DNA from 3 places in the Brevibacillus sp. Leaf182 genome. Region 3 is predicted to be linked to each of the others. Evidence: predicted binding sites of a transcription regulator. Region 3 holds the regulator's gene; each other region holds the start of a gene.

Region 1 (6,435 bases), on a different contig from region 3:
CTTTGTAGAGTCAGTTACGGCAAACGCGATATACGTATCTGCTTCTCCGCCGTTCGTGATGAACACTTTGTTTCCGTTCAGGATGTACTCGTCGCCTTTTTTCACGGCTGTGGTTCGTATACTGCTCGCATCAGAACCTGCATGCGGCTCGGTCAAGGCAAAAGCCCCGAGGTATTCACCACTTGCAAGCTTCGTCACGTATTTGCGTTTTTGCTCCTCGGTACCGAAGTAGAGAATCGGGTTCGTCCCGACGGAGGTATGCACGGACAAAATGACGCCTACTGTCGCACTCACCTTGGAAATCTCGTGAATGGCCAAAATGTAGGAAATAAAGTCCGCTCCTGCTCCTCCCCACTCTTCGGCGATCGGAATGCCCATGAGCCCCATCTCGCCCATCTTTTTCAGGATCTGACGCGGGAACTGGTCCGTCTCTTCCATCACCGGGACAAAAGGTGCGATCTCTTTCTGGGCAAAATCTCGCACCATGCGGCGCATCATCTCTTGCTCTTCGTTCAATCGGAAATCCATGTCCGTCCTACCTTTCTGCGAAAAGTCCTCTCTAGCAAAAGTTCAAAAAGTCGTCATTTCAGCACCGAGAAAGTGGCGAGAACCTGAAGAAGGAGGAGCGGAATGTAGAGAACTACATGAGCACCGGACTTCGAAGGTGTACGCCACTTTCGACGTCGCATACGCTTTCAGTACTACTTCGTGATCAAAAGATGACTTTTTGAACTACCTTGCCTAGTTGTACACGTAGAAACCACGACCGGATTTTTTGCCAAGCCAACCTGCTTTGACATACTTGCGCAGCAATGGGCATGGGCGGTATTTCGAATCACCGAACCCTTCGTGCAGTACCTCCATAATGTAGAGGCAAGTGTCCAGCCCGATGAAATCAGCCAACTGAAGCGGCCCCATCGGATGGTTCATGCCCAGCTTCATGACTTCATCGATCGCTTCCGGTGTTGCAACTCCTTCGTACACGCAATAAATCGCTTCATTCAGCATTGGCATCAGTACCCGATTGGACACAAAACCAGGGAAATCGTTTACGCTCACGGGTACCTTGCTCATTTGTTTGGACAAATCTTCTGTCAGTTGATAGACCTCATCGGATGTTTGCAGCCCACGAATGATCTCAACCAGTTTCATTACGGGAACGGGGTTCATAAAATGCATCCCGATGACTTTTTCCGGACGCTTCGTAACTGCGGCAATCTCTGTAATTGGCAGGGAGGATGTATTGCTCGCGAGCACTGTATGCGGCGGACATACCTCATCCAGCTTGGAAAAGATTTGCGTTTTGACCGCCATGTTTTCCGTCACTGCTTCTACCACAAAATCTGCATCAGACGCATCTGCCAGATCAGTAGACAGTGTCAAACGACCGAGAATCGTTTCCTTTTCCGCTTCGCTGAGCTTGCCTTTTTCCACGTTGCGCGACAAGTTTTTCGTAATCGTAGCCAGGCCGCGTTCCACAAATGCTTGCTGGACGTCGTTTAAATAAACGCGAAAGCCAGCCTGCGCCGCTACTTGGGCAATTCCGCTGCCCATCTGTCCTGCTCCGATGACCATAATCGTTTGTACGTTCATGCAAAAAGGCCTCCCTTACTCTACTTTAATCAAGATGGCGTCACCCTGTGCGGCACCACTGCAAATTGCCGCGACTCCCAAACCGCCGCCTCGTCTTTTCAATTCATAGGCGAGGTGCATAATGATCCGAGCGCCACTCGCGCCAATCGGGTGTCCGAACGCAATCGCTCCCCCGTTTACATTCACTTTCTCTGCGTCCCAGCCAACGATTTTGCCACTTGTCAAAATCACTGCGGCAAATGCTTCGTTTACCTCAAATAGATCGATCTCCGAAAGCGAGACACCTGTCTTTTCCAAGAGCTTGTTGATCGCAAGCCCCGGAGTTGTCGCGATATAAGGAGCCTCTGCGCCGACCGCGGCGTGTCCCAGTATCGTCGCAAGCGGCTTGATCCCCAACTGTTGTGCTTTCGCGTCTGACATCAGCACCATTGCTGCCGCTCCGTCGTTGATTCCCGGCGCATTGCCTGCCGTGATTGTTCCGTCCTTTTTGTACACGGGTGGCAGCTTCGCCAATCCTTCCTCGGTCGTATCCGGACGTGGTCCTTCATCGACAGTTACTTGCAGTGGCTCCCCTTTTCTTTGCGGAATGGAAACCGAGACGAGCTCGTCGGCAAAGAGTCCCTTTTCCATCGCTTGTGCGGCTCTCTGCTGGCTGCGCAGCGCCCACGCATCCTGCTCTTCTCGCGTAATCCCGTTCTCTTCCGCCACATTGCTGCCATGAACAGCCATCGCCACTTGATGAAACGGGCAAGTGAGGCCATCGTACATCATGAGATCGCGAACGGTCGAATCTCCCATCCGCATTCCGTTACGTGCATCCGGCAATGCATACGGTGCGTTGCTCATGCTCTCCATGCCGCCCGCGACGATGATTTCTCCGTCCCCTGCGCGAATGATCTGATCCCCCATCGTCACTGCACGCATCCCGGACGCACATACTTTGTTGATCGTCTCACTCGCTACATTCCACGGCAAACCAGCCTTGCGAGCCGCCTGGCGTGAGGGCACCTGACCTGCGCCTGCCTGCAAAACCATACCCATGATCACTTCGTCCACCTGATCGCCGGAAATGCCAGCGCGTTCTACTGCTTCCTTGATTACAATGGAGCCGAGTTCCACTGCCGATAGCGCTTTCAAAGCTCCGCCAAACTTACCAAACGGGGTACGCGCTGCCCCTACAATAACCGTTTTCATCGAATGACCTCCATTCGGATGATATTTCACATCAACAAAAACTAAATTGATCGAGCGTTCGTTCATTTTGCATACTTTTATTTTGCCGTCTTCCGTACGAATAGTCAATCAATAATGAAAAAAAGAAGGCGTCCAAAAAGTCGAGTTTTGATTGACTTCTTGGAGCCTCTTTATTCAACTATCGTTGGCAAGCCTTCTTACTGGCTTTTTTACGTTTACTCTGGGGGTGCTTCATCGTACATTTTTTTGTTGATGATTTGGATTCTGTCTGCATTTCTGACTTTTCCCGCAGGAAGCTTCTCGTCCGCTGCATAAATATAGACGAGGTTATCTGCCGCTTCATAATAAATAACATACTCTTCCCTGAGATCGCTCCACCCTTGCTCTGAAGGTTTGCCCACTTTCTTGATGATCGATCCCAGATTCATTTCGCTCAGATGTTGCGCTGCTAACTCGATCCCGTATACACGATCCTTTCCGTCGAAGAGGACAGATCCGCCTTTCAGCTTTTCAAAATCGTGATAGATCCCACCATTCCAGAAATCCTCTTTGGTGACTTTTCCATAAAGGGAAATGACCTCTTCCTTTTTCATGCCGATTGCGATAGGAAAGCCGTTTATTTCGTTCTTTTCAAGAGACTTCAGAAATTTTTCATCGAGAATGACCTTAGGCTCTGCTTCCGCTTGTTTTTGCTCTACAACTGGCGGCTGTGTAGGCTCGGTAGCTGCACTCGAACTAGAGGAGTAGCAACCTCCGACGATTAAGCCTGCTGCAACCGCAATGGTGATCCCTGTGATTCTTCGTTTCAACTGTATCCACTCCTATTGTCCTTTTACGTGTCTTCACAACACACCTAGCCTCTATTATTGCAAAGCTCTCCAACCGACTTTCCAGATTCCCTTTTTGTTTTTCTCCATGCGATAGCCGACCTTCTCAATGTTGTCCTTAAACGAAATCCAGACAACCGCTTCCTTGTCAGAAATGTTCTCAACCGACATGCTGCTTCCCTGTTCAAGCAGTTTGTCTAAATGCCTCGCACTATTTCGTGCGCCTATCGGATCTTTCTTTATTTCCTCCAAAAACTGCTCAAGTGTGGGCTTTTCGACTCCATCATCGTTATTGTGCAAGGCGTACATGATTTCAAGCTCATCATCTTTCTGTGCTTGCACGTAAAGCTTCAAAATATCAATCGGAGACAGCCCACGCCATAACTCATCATTTTTCTCTTCCATTTCCATATAAGCAAAATAACGCTGCTCTTTTTCATCGTCTTTTAAATCAAATAGGGTTGAGGGGTCTGGTGTATCGTTATACTCTTCGTTGGAATTTGAGGTCCCTTTCGAGATGCTTTCAGAATAGGTCCCGGATCTGTTTAAGCCAAAGCTATGAATCTCTTTACCTTGAACATAGCTTAAGCCATAGCCATTGACCTTTTTATCCCTCCAAAAAATCAACAGTTCCAAACCCAAGTCTCTATTCAGCAAACCTTCTGTCTCTTCCAATACCCAGTCCTCTTTTCGCTGGTACCCTTCTTTTGCGAAAATGTTGTAGCCCCAGTACTCATCCGAGTAATCGTCCCCGCTTCCGCCATACTCGTCGATAACGATATGAGGAAACTGCAGCTTTTCTTTGACTTGATCTTGTGTCATGCCAACTTGCAAGATTCCGAAAATCTCCTCTGCTGTTTCCTTAATCTTCTGATCGTCTAAAGCACGGGCATCTGAGTTGGGAGAGGGATTTTGATTCATACTTGGCTGGACAGACGTTTCCTTCACAGGGACTGCACTCGTACCTTCCTTTTGCAACCAGTAAGGGGTAGCGACAAGTACAACTGCGACAACCGCAGCACCGAGCGGGTAGGTGAATGGAAACCTTTTTTTGCGTTTATCCTTGATACTCATCCGAATCTGCTCCTCCAGCTTTGACGTATCATTTATTTCACGCAGCAGAGTCTGATCTGCCGTTTCCTTGAACTCCGCCAGCAATTTGTCCAGGTTCATTCGATCCCCTCCGTTTCCATCAGCGCTTTGAGCTTTTGACGTGCACGGTGCATTTTTGTGTAGACCGCTCCTGTAGTCATTTCCAAAATGACCGCAATCTCCTCTACGGACAATTCCTCGTAGTAGTGGAGAACAATCAACTGGCGATAGCTGTTCGGCAGCTTCATGACGAGATGGGCAAAACGGGTACGAAGGTCATTTTGCAAAACGGCCGACTCTGCCCCCTCGACTACCTCTATGTCCACTTCCGATTTGAAAAACAAGTGACGGAACGACCACGAACGTAGATGTTTTTTCGCTTCGTTGACGGCAATGCGGTACACCCATGTTTGCATCGAGCTTTCTTGGCGGAATTTCCCCAAGTTTTTGTAAGCCAACAGGAACACTTCCTGCGTAATATCCTCAGCAAGACTGCGATCCTTGACCATCAAATACACAAGTCGCAGCACCTTTTTCAAATAGTCCCGGATCATTTCATCAAATAGTGCTTCTTTTGTTTTCGTTAAACTTTTCTCTGCAAGCTCCAGCTTCCTCACTCCCTTCCCACTCTTTTTGATTCAGCCGGCTCCATTATCTTACAGTTTTTTTGCAAAAAAATAATGCGCAAGCCTCGTCGCTTGATTAGCACCGAGACTTGCGCATGGTATGAACCTAGATGGCGTCTGCGAGAATTTCCGCGACGTCGCGTGTTTTGACGTGATCTTCCTGCTCTTTGGTCTTGATTCCGTCGTTCATCATCGTCAGGCAGTATGGGCATGCACTGGCAATTTCCGTCGGCTTGACCTCCAGAGCTTGCTCCGTGCGTGTGACGTTGACACGAGAGCCCTCATGCTCCTCCATCCACATCAAGCCGCCGCCCGCTCCGCAGCACATACTGTCGCAGCCGCTTCGCTTCATTTCGACTACCTCTACGCCAGGAATGGCTTCGAGGATCACGCGTGGCTTGTCGTAAATTTCGTTGTAGCGGCCCAAGTAGCAGGAATCGTGGTAGGTGATGCGCTCTTTGACTTCCTTGGTTGGCTTCAATTTGCTATCCTTCACCCACTCTGCCAACAGTTCGGAGTGGTGGTACACCTCTGCATTCAACCCAAACTCCGGGTACTCGTTCTTAAACGTATTGAAAGCATGCGGGTCGCAGGTAACGATTTTTTTGACTTCATACGCTTCAAACAAGGCGATATTTTCTTGGGCGAGCTGCTGGAACAAGAACTCGTTCCCAATGCGGCGAGCCGTATCGCCAGAGTTCTTTTCCTCGTTGCCCAGAATGGCGAACTTCACGCCTGCTTCGTGCATGAGCTTTACAAATGCCTGCGAAATTTTTTGGCTGCGCAAGTCAAACGATCCCATCGAGCCTACCCAGAACAAGTACTCGAATTCCTCGACCTGCTTCACAGTTGGCACCTCGTACTCACCGTTCAGACCTTCAATCCATTTTGTCCGGTCTTTGCGGTTGATTCCCCACGGGTTACCCTGACGCTCGATATTGTTCAAGGCACGCTGCGCTTCTGCTGGCATGCTTCCTTCCGTCATAACCAAATAGCGACGCATATCGATGATTTTATCTACATGCTCGTTCATTACCGGACATTGGTCTTCACAGTTGCGACAGGTCGTACAAGCCCACAGCTCCTGCTCGGTAATAACATCG
Region 2 (6,435 bases), on a different contig from region 3:
CCGCGTGCGCTCAGCAGAGCCACTTTTTTGTCACCCATCAGACCGACTGAGCCTTCCGATGTGTATTTGAACGCTCTGCCTGCTTGCGTGAGGTAAGCAAAGTAAGTTTGCAGAACAGCAGGAATTGTGAGGTTCCACAACGGAAATGCCATAACCACTTTGTCTGCTTTTTCAAACTGCTTCAAGTATTTGTTCACGAAGTCAGCATCTTTTTGCTCTTTCGCAGTCATTTCGATACCTTTACCTGCTTTTCCCATAGCTGTGATCAATTCATTTTCATAGTATGGAAGGTTTTCAGCAAACAGATCCAACTCAGTGATTTCGTCATTCGGATGAGTTTCTCTGTACGTTTTCGTAAAAGCTTCGTAAAGCTGCAAACTGATAGCTTGCTCAACCGGGCGATTATTCGCCTTGATAAAAAGGACGTTACTCATAAAAATACCCATCTCCTATATATTTTTGTTAGTTACTAATATTTATTAAGTAAATATTTGTTCTTAAGGTTATTACGTGTCAGATCATTTGTCAACATTTTTTAACTAGCCGTAGCAGTTCGTACCACTTTTTATACGAAAACGAAAAAGACCGTCACAAAAATGTGACGGTCGGGTTTGATGATAGGATAAGGGCGTTTGGAAGAGTAGATTATTTACGATAAAGTGGATAATCAACTTCAGTGGGTACTTGAATCAACACCAGGCGGAGCGGGGCATCCGTTGATGCTTGGTAGATGGCTGTGTTGCTTTCCTCGGAGGAGAGAACAACAAAGTCACCTTTGGTTGCCGGGGTGTGGTTCTCGCTGACAATTGCTTTCTCTGCAACGCTTCCGTTCCCTTCCACTATGACGACTGCGTGAGCATAACCAGCCGGGAGTTCTTTTGCATACGATTTTCCAGCGGGAATCGTAATGTCGAGCATCAAGGAATCGGTGACCAACTGAATGGGAGCAGACGATCCGATGATGTGTTTTACTTGCACACCATCTGCATCCTCAGACGGAAACTCCTCATGATCATATTGATGGTAAGTCGGAGGTTGCTTCGTCGTTTGTGCGAGATGCGGTTCAAACCAGATTTGAAACATTTCCGTATCCTTGCCAAGCTCTTCTGCATGGTACGCGCCTGAACCGGTTTGCATGATCTGCGCGCCGCCTGTCGACACCTCTTGAAGATTTCCGAGCGTGTCCCGATGTCCGACTGTCCCTGTAAGGACGTACGACAAAATTTCGAAGCCGGAGTGAGGGTGCAGCGGAATTTCAAATGTCTTCAGTGATTTTGCCCATGCCCAGTAAAATAGTGGTCCTACCCGTTTGACAACGGAGCCTTCATGAGGGAAGCCAATTGGTTTGTTCTCTACGATTTCACCGTCGCCAAAATGTCCTTTTGCTTGCTGGTTCTGTGTATAGACGCGGATTTCCATCTGATGTTCCTCCCTTAGTACGATTGCTAACTTACGGGTGGTGAGGAGTCACCATTAAAACAAAACGTATGCGCCTGGACCGATCAACGCTACACCAATAACAACGGCGATTAACGTGAGGTTGTATTCGAATCCGTTTTGTGTGACCCAATATCCATTTTGACCGTGTACTTTCAGAATGGCAACCAGCATTGTGAAAGCAAGCAAAATAGAACTTGCCCAGATACCTACGCCTGCCGCAAACATCAGACCGCCAACGAGTTCAGCGAATCCAGCGACAAAGGCCATAGCTACGCCAGGTTTTACTCCGATGGAATCCAGCCAGCCGCCTGTTCCTTTCAAACCATAACCGCCAAACCAGCCAAACAGCTTCTGCGCACCATGACCTGCAAACGTCAAACCAATGACTAAACGAATCAATAACAATCCAGTATCCAACACTTTTCATCTCTCCTTAATTGTTTTTAATTAGTATATCTTTATTTTGAGATATTTGTCCAAAAAGGCTGGCGGGCCTTAGAAGGATTCCGCCAGTTTTGCTGCTTTTTCTACACCAGCTGCAACGAGCTCAGCTGCTTTGTCTTGGAATTGGTTGTGACCTTCTACGATCACTTCAGTTACATTGCTGATGCCCCAGAAGCCGAGGATCGTGCGAACGTATTTGTTTGCCATTTCAATCTCAGCCATAGGCCCTTCGGAATAAACGCCACCGCGTGCGCTCAACAGAGCTACTTTTTTGTCGCCCATCAGACCAACTGGACCTTCAGCAGTGTACTTGAATGTTTTGCCTGCTTGGGAGAGGTAATCCATATAGGAGTGCAGAACTGCAGGAACAGTGAAGTTCCACATTGGGAAAGCAAATACGATTTTGTCTGCTTCTGTAAACTGGTTCAGGTATTTGTTAACCAAGTCAGCACGTTTTTGCTCATCAGCAGACAGCTCAATGCCGTTGCCTGCTTTCCACATAGCAGTCAGCATATCGTTGCCGTAATAAGGGAGGTTTTCAGCAAACAGATCCAACTCAACGATTTCATCGTTTGGATGTGTCTCTCTGTATGTTTTGGTGAAAGCTTCGTACAGCTTTACACTTGTTGCCTGCTCAACTGGGCGATCGTTTGCTTTAATAAAAAGTACTTTACTCATGAAAAATTTATTCCCCTTCCATTTAGTAAGTCGCTAACTTTTAATGCATAAATCTTGATTTTAAGATTATTACGTATCAGATCGTTTGTCAACACTTTTTTGAAACGATTGTAGTGGTAGGAGGGGACTGCTCATCTAATAAGTAGCCTGAGCAGTGCGTCCCAACTTTTTTAGCAGTTCGATGGCTTGACGCTGTTCTTCTGGTGTGAGACCTTCCATCGCTTTCTCAATGGCGAGTTGATGAGGAGGGAAGATTTCGGACAAAAATTGATGCCCTTTTTCTGTGAGTTCCGCATAAATGACGCGGCGGTCTGCCGAACAGGGCTTGCGAATGAGCAGTTGCTTCTTTTCGAGTTTGTCCACAACGTATGTGATGTTTCCGCTGGAGATCAAGATTTTTTCGCCAATTTGCTGCAATGGTTGAGGACCTTTATGAAATAATACCTCTAGTACCCCGAATTCAGTCGGATTAAGTCCATGCTCGCGAATGTGACGATTGGAGTGAGCGGTAACCCAGTTGTATGACCTTGATAAAACTACAAAAAGATCGAGGGGATCATTTCGCAGTGGTTTGTCAGACATATGGACCCTCCTATAGATCGAAATTTCGATATCTCTAATTTAAGATAATCCTACATGATCGTATTCCTATTTGTCAAATTGGGATAAAAAATAAAATAAAAAACACGCTTGTACAAACAGTTGTCTTCATGATAAACTTTTGTTTGTAAACGAGCTGTGAAAGCGAAACAGAAGAAAGGAGGATGACCGTGGAAAAAGACATGCAGATCCTTCATCATATCCGGCAAAATCCTTTTATCACGCAACAGGAGCTGGCTGATCTGATTGGCATCTCACGTTCAGCGGTAGCTGGCTACATCGCACAGTTGACCAAACGCGGGGAAATCAAGGGACGGGCTTATGTACTTCGTGATGAAGGAATGATTGCTTGTATCGGTGGGGCCAACCTGGACCGCAAAGCACGCGGCAAGCAACAGGTGCGTCTACAATCATCCAATCCCGTAACGATTATGGAATCGTGTGGAGGGGTGGCACGGAATATCGCGGAGAACCTCGGTCGTCTTGGCTGCAATACGTCCCTCATCACCAGCATTGGTGAGGACAAAGAAGGCGAATGGCTCTTGCAGGAGACGAAAAAGCACGGGGTGCACATCAGCCAAGTGTGGCGACTGCCTACACAGCGTACGGGAACGTATACGGCGCTTCTCGATATTGATGGAGAGATGGTTGTTTCCTTGGCGAACATGGATATTTACGATGCTCTCACACCGGAGATGTTCGCGGAGAAATGGTCGCACATTGCAGCAGCCCATGTAGTTTTCATCGATACAAACATTCCGGCGGACTGCTTGGCCTACATCATCGAACGTTGCCGGGAGGAAAACATCCTGCTTTTCGTTGACCCGGTCTCTTCAATAAAAGCTAAGAAGCTCCCACAGCAATTGGACGGAGTAGAAGCGATTTTGCCGAATCGCGAAGAAGCCGAGCTGATGGCTGGCATGAAGATCACGACGATCGAAGAATGCGCCGAGGCTTGCCGCAAGATCAGGGAACGAGGCGTCAAGCACGTCATCGTGACCTTGGGCGAAGAAGGAATTTATTATCAATCCGAGGACGTTGAGGAGCATATGTCTCCATACCCAACGGAAGTGGTAGATGTAACAGGGGCGGGAGATGCGTTCGCGTCGGGACTCTTGTATGGCATTGTAAACGGAGAGTCTTTCCAGAGAGCGTGCCGCCTTGGATTGGCAGCATCCGCTCTGACATTGCAAACAGAGCAGTCCGTATCTCCTCTATTAAAAGCAGATCAATTGGAACTGGCCGTAGAACAATTCGAAAAGGAGCGATAAGAGATGAAACAATATTTGACCTTTACTGAGGAAGTACGCCACGCACTGGAGAACAACCTGCCGGTAGTTGCACTGGAGACGACGATTATTTCGCACGGTATGCCATATCCGCAAAACATTGAAATGGCAAAAGAAGTAGAGCAAATCATTCGCGACAACGGTGCCGTACCAGCTACGATCGGGATCATGGACGGCAAAATCAAAATCGGTTTGACTGACAGCGAGCTGGAAGAGTTTGCGACGAACAAAAATGTAGCAAAAGTAAGCCGTCGCGACTTCGCTTACATTTTAGCTAGTGGTAAAATCGGTGCGACTACAGTAGCCGCTACCATGATCGCAGCTGAGATGGCTGGCATCCACATGTTTGCAACTGGCGGTATCGGCGGCGTACACCGTGAAGGCGAAATCACTTGGGACGTATCTGCTGACCTGACTGAGCTGGCGCAAACAGATGTAGCTGTAGTATGCGCAGGGGCGAAATCGATCCTCGATATCGGCCGCACACTCGAATATTTGGAAACGCAAGGTGTACCAGTTGTGGGATACCGCACAGATGAATTCCCATCCTTCTTCGCTCGCGAAAGCGGATTTGGCGTAGACATGCGCATCGATACACCGGAAGAAGTCGGTAAGATGATGAACACCAAATGGGATCTGGGACTCAAAGGCGGTATGATCATCGCGAACCCAGTGCCAGAATCCGATGCACTGAATCACCAGGAAATCGAGGCAGTGATCCAAAAAGCACTCGCAGAAGCAAAAGAAAACAACATTGCAGGTAAACAGGTAACGCCATTCATGCTCGATAAAGTGAAAAAGCTGACAGAAGGCAAGAGCTTGGCAACGAACATCGCGCTGGTGAAACACAATGCTGAAGTAGCTGCGAAAATCGCGGCAGCTTATCAGAAAGAAGCGAATCAAGGTAAATAAGAGAGAGCGAAGATCGAACAATTGCCCTCGGTTAATCCGGGGGCTTTTTTTTGTTTTTTAGCGGCTGTAGTGGGGGGAAGAAGCGCATTTCCGTCTACGCTTCGGCCTACGCCCCAAAAGGGGTTAGACTGTCCGCTTCGGAATAAATGTCGGGAGCGCTTCAAAAGTAGAGTTTCGATGATGTATTCGCAGAGGTTGAAGCTGAAAATCCCCGCCATTGATTCCGAAGCTGGGTCGGGCTCCAGAGGCGCTAGGACTGGAAATGCGCTTCTTCCTGCGCAGCTCTGTGGTTAACATCTTGAAAGCTGTCTCAAGAGGGTTACTTAGAAGACTTCCTCAAATTCAAAAAATTATCTTGGTTGTAACTCCTCCGTACAAACTCACATTATGGTTTAAAAGTGCGGCCAAAATCTTCGCTGTTAAGAAGTACTGCCATATGTTTGGAAGGAGACCGCCCGAACGCAGTGAGGAAAAAGGCGACTGGAAAACATGTGGCAGGGCTTCGTCCGGCAGAATAGCTGGATGACGACTAAGCATTTTTCCTGTGTTTTCAGCACGTAAAAGCCCATTTAGAAAAAAATTGAAAAAAGCACTTGATATACCCTGTGGGGGTATTGTATAGTAAAGGTGTGATCAGGAAACAACGTAAGGGAAACGATACGAAAAAATATACCCCGTGAGGGTATTTGGAGGGATTAAAAATGAGTGCCAAAACAGCAGAGGCAACAGTCGCAATCTCAGGGATGACTTGCGCAGCTTGTGCACTGCGCATCGAAAAGGGCTTGGGTAAAATGGAGGGAGTGGAGACTGCCAACGTCAATCTGGCTTTGGAAAAATCCACAGTCGTCTTCGATCCAACGAAAACGAATATCGACGACATCCGCTCCAAAATTGAATCGCTCGGCTATGGCGTCGTCACTGACAAGGTGGAGCTAAACATCTCGGGAATGACATGTGCGGCTTGCTCCACACGGATCGAAAAAGGCTTGAACAAAACCGCTGGGGTTCTGAAGGCAAACGTGAACCTGGCGATGGAAACAGCCACTGTCGAGTACGATTCATCACAGGTAAG
Region 3 (6,435 bases):
GCTCCAGTGGCTGTTTACCCCCTATGATTCCAGCGAGATGATGGTGTATCCGGTATCCACTAAAGTGGGCAGCACGAAAAATGATGATCCTTCCTGCATTTAAGAAGTAGAGATCGGCTCATTGTTTGAAGATGAATCCTTTCGTAGGACCTGAACTCTTTGTCGTAATTCCTGTTCGGTTAACGACTCTAATTGCAACAAAGCCTCGTATGGATCATCACCCGGAATATGAAAGTATCGAGCAAATGCAGGCTCTGTTTTGATGCCAGTTTGCTTCAGAGCTCTGATATGTTGGTTCGCATCCAAGCCTCCTATGTCTAACAATCGTGCTTCGATGTCCATATGACGATAGGCATTTTGCTTTTCGACAGCTACTGGTTGAGCAAACAATTCAAACCAAAAGTCAGCTACGAAAAACGAGATCACGCACGTGGGAGTACTTTTTACATCTAGGTGTGTCACTTCAAATTCGGGTAAGCAGCCAAAAGCTGTACGAACAGCTTGCTCAAACTGTTCCAGATCGTGACTCTCGCAAATAATATCCAAATCGCTTTGCATAACGTCTATGTCTAATGGGATGGTTCCGGCAAGCACTGGACGGAATTCGGATAGTACCTCCATGATGTGGGTCTGTTGTATCGCTTCCCACGCCGCTTTTTGGCGCATCGTTCCTCTACCCAAGTAAGAAAGATCATGCCAATTTCTCATGAGACTACCTCCATTCTACTTTCTTTTGAAATAGTTTAGACAAAAGTGAATAAGTACGCAACGAAATCGGTCATCACTCGTATACCTAGATGAAGGGAGTGTAGTAGATGGAAATATTTTTGTGGGTAGTGGTTGTGTTATTGTTCTTGCTAAGCATTGCAGGAATTTTTTTACCTGTTTTACCTGATACGATATTACTGTGGGCGGGCTTTTTGCTCTATCACTTTTTCATTGCAGATCCGGGAGCGGGATTGCCGGCATCCTTTTGGTGGGGAATGGTCGTTCTCAGTATTCTGCTTTACGGTGCTGACTTACTGACGAACATGTACTTCGTGAAAAGGTACGGAGGGTCCAAATGGTCGTCCATTGCTGCTGCGGTCGGAATTATTCTTGGGATTTTCGTTTTCCCACCGTTTGGTATGCTGATTTTGCCGTTCGTATTCGTCGTTCTCGTAGAATTAATGGTGCAGAAGCAATCGATGGAGCGAGCAGTGAAAGCGGGCGTAGGTTCATTAATCGGATTTTTGGGCAGTGCAGTCGTAAAAGTCATCTTGCAAGTTACGATGATCATCTGGTTTTTTGTCGCCAGATAATATACAGAAAACGAAAAGGACAGCCGAGGCTGTCCTTTTTTACGTGGAAATTAGTGAATGAGTCGATAAACACCAATGACTTTACCGAGAATGGTGACATGCTCCAGAATGATCGGTTCCATCGTGGCATTTTCCGGTTGGAGACGGAAGTGGTTCTTTTCTTTGAAAAATCTTTTGACGGTCGCTTCGTCTTCTTCTGTCATCGCTACGACGATGTCACCATTGTTTGCTACGTGCTGTTGGCGAACGATTACGTAATCTCCATCGAGAATCCCGGCATCAATCATACTGTTCCCGGAGACGCGCAGCATATAAACCTTGTCAGAAGTCACGATATTGTCTGGAAGCGGGAAGTATTCTTCCACATCCTCAATGGCAGTAATCGGTTGTCCAGCGGTTACTTTTCCGATTACTGGCACACGGACGACAGAGTCTTCGAAATTGTCTTGAAAACGATCTTCATCAGATAGCAATTCGATGGCGCGAGGTTTGGTTGGATCTCGACGAATGAGGCCTTTTTTCTCCAAGCGTGCCAAATGCCCATGTACTGTTGAGCTGGAAGCTAGTCCAACAGCCTCTCCGATTTCACGTACAGATGGCGGATATCCTTTATCACGAACTTCCTTTCGTATGAACTCGATGATGGCTTGTTGTCTACTCGATAATTTTGACATAGAAAGACACCCCTGATTTCTCGAACATATTTTCCTATATTATACCATGGGAGCTTGCGTTCGACAAACATAAGTTCGATTATTTGTTGACATGAACATATGTTCTCATTTATCATGAGGTTACAAGTGATCAGAACGTATGTTTGTGAGGAGGCCATTATTATGAATTCATCGACAGTACGTAATCGTTTCGAGAAAAAAGAAGAACGCCGTGTTCGTTTTGGTATCACGAGAGGACAAGCTCTCTTGTTTCTTATTACATTTACTCTCTTTTTTTATTTGTTGACCGAACTAGTGTTTGCTTCTTCGCCAATAGAGGAGCCACAAGGTATAGAAGTAACCGTACAATCTGGAGATAGCCTATGGTCATTAGCTGTTCAATACAATCCAGATCAGCATATGGATGTTCGCGACTATATAATAGAGATTAAAGATGCGAACGGATTAGAGAGCAACAGGATTTATCCAGGTCAGACTCTCATCCTTCCTGATACTCCGTAAGTGTTCGGCTGTCTTGCGGGATCATTCGAATGTGGTATAATGAAGCGGCACTACTACAGAGTGGGAGGAACCAGCAGTGGTATCTGACGCAGAAATTAAACGCATTAACGAATTGGTCAAAAAATCTCGCGAAGAAGGTTTGACCGAAGAGGAAAAGCTCGAACAAAAAGCATTGCGCCAAAAGTACATTGACGCCGTTAAGCTTTCATTGAGAGCAAATTTGGATTCCATCCGTTATGTGGAAGACCTTGAAGAAAATAAGCCAAAACAGTAAGATAACAATTACTGATACGACAGACATCCTCGCTTGACGCTAGGGTGTCTTTTTCTGTGACATACATAACAGCTTTGATAGCCAAGGAGGGAAAGCGATGGCCTGGATAGCTGTGGCGGTTGGAGGAGCAGTTGGCTCTCTTTTGCGCTATCTATTGTCTTTACTCGCAAACCAGCCGGGATGGCCGTGGGGAACCTGGATCGCCAATGTTTGTGGATCGTTGATCATCGGCATCTTGTTCGTGCTAGGGAAAGAACGTGGCATGTTATCTCCGACACTCTATCTTTTATTTGCAACGGGGGTCATGGGAGGATTTACGACGTTCTCTAGCTTCTCCTTGGAAGTGGTCTCTTTTTGGGGAGAAGGCCACTTGTTGCGTGGCACTTTGTACGCACTTCTCAGTTTGGGAGTCGGACTACTTTCTTGTGCGGTTGGAATATGGCTGGCTAGGCAATGGTCCTAATACGTTCAATGACACGATACATGTGAGGGGGAATGATTGTGAGTACACAGCATCGTGATTATGAATTGGAACAAAAAAAGCTGGATGATACCATTTCAGCGATCGACGAAGAAATGGAGCAGCTTCGCAATGATATTCGCGAGGCAACAGATGACTATGTGAAACAGGTCGTTAACTATAATAAGGCAAAGGATTTGCGTTACCTAGAAGATCAAGGGCGAGAGAAGCCTTATTTCGGCAGAGTGGATTTCTTGAAGGATGAAATCTACGAGCTGGATCAGGTCTACATAGGAAAACGGGGAATTGTACGCAGCGATACGTTTGATTCTGTCGTCGTGGATTGGCGTGCGCCTATCGCCAGTCTTTATTATTCCGGTGAGAGCAAAGACGCGTTTTACCGGATGGGACGCGAGATCGTACGTGGTGAAGTTCGATTAAAGCGTAATTTTGCGATCGAAGACGGAAAGATCGTCGGCATCTATGATGGAGCAGTAAAAGAAACAATTAACCGTGAGATGGGGCATCCCGATGAGTTTTTGCAAGAGGGCTTCATCGATGAATTTTTGGCAGCCAATCTGAATCAGGCGAACGATAGCAGGCTAAAAGACATCGTCGCAACGATTCAATCTGAGCAAAATGATATTATCAGGGCGGAAAAAGAACGGCCCATTGTTGTGCAAGGAGTAGCAGGGAGCGGAAAAACGACCATCGCCCTGCACCGACTCTCCTATTTGATTTATAACTACCAGGATTCCATGATGTCCAAAAAGTTCATGGTGTTTGCACCTAACCGGATGTTTCTTACCTATATCTCCGAGGTTTTGCCTGAGCTGGGCGTCGATGACGTTCAACAGTCTACCTTTGTAGATTGGGCAGCGCGTCTTGTGAAGCCTCTGCTGCCAAAAGGATGGAAAATCGTGAGTCCTGATAAGCCCCTTCAATTGTTCTTCGAAGAGGGGCAGGATGAGCGCCAGCAAGAAATGACGCGAAACAGACTTCGCTTCAAAGGATCACTCGCTTGTCGGGAGGCGCTTGAGCAATACATTCGTCATATCGTCGACACAAGAATTCCTTTTAAGAAGCTCAGCTTTTTATACAACAAGACGAAGCAAGTCTTTTCCATTCCGGGTGATTTTATTCGTCAATGCTTTTTGGAGTTATTCGCGAATATGCCGTATCATCGCCGAGTAGAAGCGCTTCGCAAGCATTTGAAACAAGAAATGAACAAGCAATTGTTTGCTCATTTGCGAGAGCGAAAAGTCGATTTGGACAAAGAAGGCTTGTACAAATTCGAGAAAATGCTGGAGCAAATACTGGATACGTACCTGACTTCGTTTCCAAGACTGGAAATCTTCGCGGCTTATCGCGAGTTGATTGCTGACGAGGAATTGCTACGCAAGCTCGTACCTGCTGACATTTCAGACGAAGTTGTGCGTGATGTGACGCAGTCAAGTGCTGCACTGTTTGCAGAGGAGAGATTGGAGCCAGAAGATATCGCGCCATTGCTATATTTGCAGCATATTGTTGAAGGTATGAATAAGGCAGAGCATTTTGATCATACGGTTGTGGATGAGGCACAAGACTTGAGTGCGCTGGAAATAGCCGTCATTGCATTGGCAACCAAGCGAAACTCGTTAACGATTGTGGGAGATATTGCGCAAGGCATTCATAGCTATCGAGGGATTCATGCCTGGGAAGAGTTGACAAAGGGCATTTTTGCACAGATGTTTCCTTCCTATTACACGTTGTCGCAAAGCTATCGTTCGACAATTGAGATCATGCGTTGTGCCAATGAAGTGTTGCGGCAGATTGAATTGCCCGAGACGGTATTGGCAAAACCGGTTTTGCGACATGGCGAAAAACCAATCATGGTCAAGGCTCGTTCACGAGCGCAACTGTGGGAGGACATCTCTTCGCGTGTGGCTGCCTACCAATCGGAAGGCTTCAAAACGATAGCGATCGTAGCGAAAACCATTCAAGCGAGTAAAAAAGCACATAAAGGTCTGCAAGACAAGATAGCTGATCTGACCCTGTTGGGCAGCAAAGATAACCAATTTCCGGGTGGCGTAACTGTCATGCCTGCTTTTCTAACGAAAGGCTTGCAGTTCGATGTGGTCATGTTACTGGATGTGGACGCCTATCAAAGTAACGAATGGGACGCAAAACTGTTGTATGTCGCAATGACACGTCCGGTCCATCGCCTTGTTATGACGCAGGTGGATAACGTTTCTTCGCCGTTGCTGAAAGATTTATCGACAGAGCTGTACACCATGGCTACTGATGAATAAGAAACTAGGTATCAAAGAAAACCCTCTGCCTGTAAAAAAGCAGAGGGTTTATCTGTATCATGCTTAGTGGTCACCTGTGTTACCTTTGGAAGGGTTGGTAATAACAAAACCTTCTTGTGGCAAGAAGAGGTAATCAATGATGACGCCATCGAGCAATGGCTCATCCTTTTTCACGATCACATCGATCTCTTTATCTGTCGAGATCACAACATCTTCTTCTGTTGGCTTGTCCAGAGCGAGTCCGTAGTGTGCGTGATCACCGTGAGCGTGAGTAATATAAAGGCGCAGTTTCAACTCTTTGTCTTCTTCTGCCTCGATGATTGGAGTCAATTGCTTGGCAGCGTTACGAGTGATTTTTAGTTTCACAGGTCAAATCCCCTAACTGTATGTAAGTTACCCCTCCATCTTAGCAAGAGGGAAATCAGGATGCAATGTTGAAAGTGTTACGATATGTCTAGAGAATGACAACAGGGTGGAAGGAGAGTCATCTATGAAAATCGATTTGCGCAGTGATACCGTTACGAAACCAACCGAGGAGATGCTTCGAGCAATGGCAGAAGCGGAGGTTGGTGATGATGTTTATAGAGAGGACCCAACTGTCAATCGTTTGGAAGCGATCGCGGCTGAAATACTCGGAAAGGAAGCTGCCCTGTTCGTAACAAGTGGTACGCAAGGCAATCAGGTCGCTGTTTTGACGCATTGTGTCAACGGAGATGAGGTCATTGCTGAAGCGGATTCGCACATTTTTTACTATGAAGGCGGTGCTATGTCGGCATTGGCTGGTGTGCAAACACGGACGCTGGTTGGAGAACGTGGTGCTTTGCGTGCAGAAGATGTGGAGAGGGCGATTCGGGGCAACAATATCCATTTTCCTCGCACAAAATTGATCTGTCTCGAAAATACGCATAATCGCGCTGGCGGGGCGGTAATCTCT

What was found. The regulator LexA, encoded in region 3, represses DNA repair genes until DNA is damaged. The targets are predictions, from matches to a motif close to CGAACATATGTTCG.
Region 1: a site for LexA is predicted at 2,839-2,852, ahead of mmgA (acetyl-CoA C-acetyltransferase). Genes of this name have one in related genera too.
Region 2: a site for LexA is predicted at 3,277-3,290, ahead of ASG16_RS02865 (carbohydrate kinase). Genes of this name have one in related genera too.

The regions. Positions count from the first base shown of each region.
Region 1 covers NZ_LMPN02000015.1:205,528-211,962, forward strand. Annotated here, with positions in the region: gene ASG16_RS03885 (acyl-CoA dehydrogenase) at 1-528, opposite strand, end outside; gene ASG16_RS03890 (3-hydroxybutyryl-CoA dehydrogenase) at 742-1,593, opposite strand; gene mmgA (acetyl-CoA C-acetyltransferase) at 1,609-2,787, opposite strand; gene ASG16_RS03900 (hypothetical protein) at 3,003-3,596, opposite strand; gene ASG16_RS03905 (hypothetical protein) at 3,651-4,787, opposite strand; gene ASG16_RS03910 (sigma-70 family RNA polymerase sigma factor) at 4,784-5,323, opposite strand; gene ASG16_RS03915 (heterodisulfide reductase-related iron-sulfur binding cluster) at 5,439-6,435, opposite strand, start outside.
Region 2 covers NZ_LMPN02000014.1:162,452-168,886, reverse strand. Annotated here, with positions in the region: gene ASG16_RS02890 (FMN-dependent NADH-azoreductase) at 1-434, opposite strand, end outside; gene ASG16_RS02885 (pirin family protein) at 646-1,419, opposite strand; gene ASG16_RS02880 (DoxX family protein) at 1,474-1,860, opposite strand; gene ASG16_RS02875 (FMN-dependent NADH-azoreductase) at 1,936-2,562, opposite strand; gene ASG16_RS02870 (MarR family winged helix-turn-helix transcriptional regulator) at 2,698-3,144, opposite strand; gene ASG16_RS02865 (carbohydrate kinase) at 3,333-4,433, shown strand; gene ASG16_RS02860 (pseudouridine-5'-phosphate glycosidase) at 4,437-5,363, shown strand; gene ASG16_RS02855 (heavy metal translocating P-type ATPase) at 6,065-6,435, shown strand, end outside.
Region 3 covers NZ_LMPN02000037.1:577,715-584,149, reverse strand. Annotated here, with positions in the region: partial or broken gene ASG16_RS29615 (SOS response-associated peptidase) at 1-103, shown strand, start outside; gene ASG16_RS29610 (DUF4269 domain-containing protein) at 100-708, opposite strand; gene ASG16_RS29605 (DUF456 domain-containing protein) at 816-1,301, shown strand; gene lexA (transcriptional repressor LexA) at 1,352-1,975, opposite strand; gene yneA (cell division suppressor protein YneA) at 2,138-2,476, shown strand; gene ASG16_RS29590 (DUF896 domain-containing protein) at 2,553-2,750, shown strand; gene crcB (fluoride efflux transporter CrcB) at 2,848-3,213, shown strand; gene ASG16_RS29580 (HelD family protein) at 3,252-5,501, shown strand; gene ASG16_RS29575 (HesB/IscA family protein) at 5,565-5,867, opposite strand; gene ltaE (low-specificity L-threonine aldolase) at 5,992-6,435, shown strand, end outside.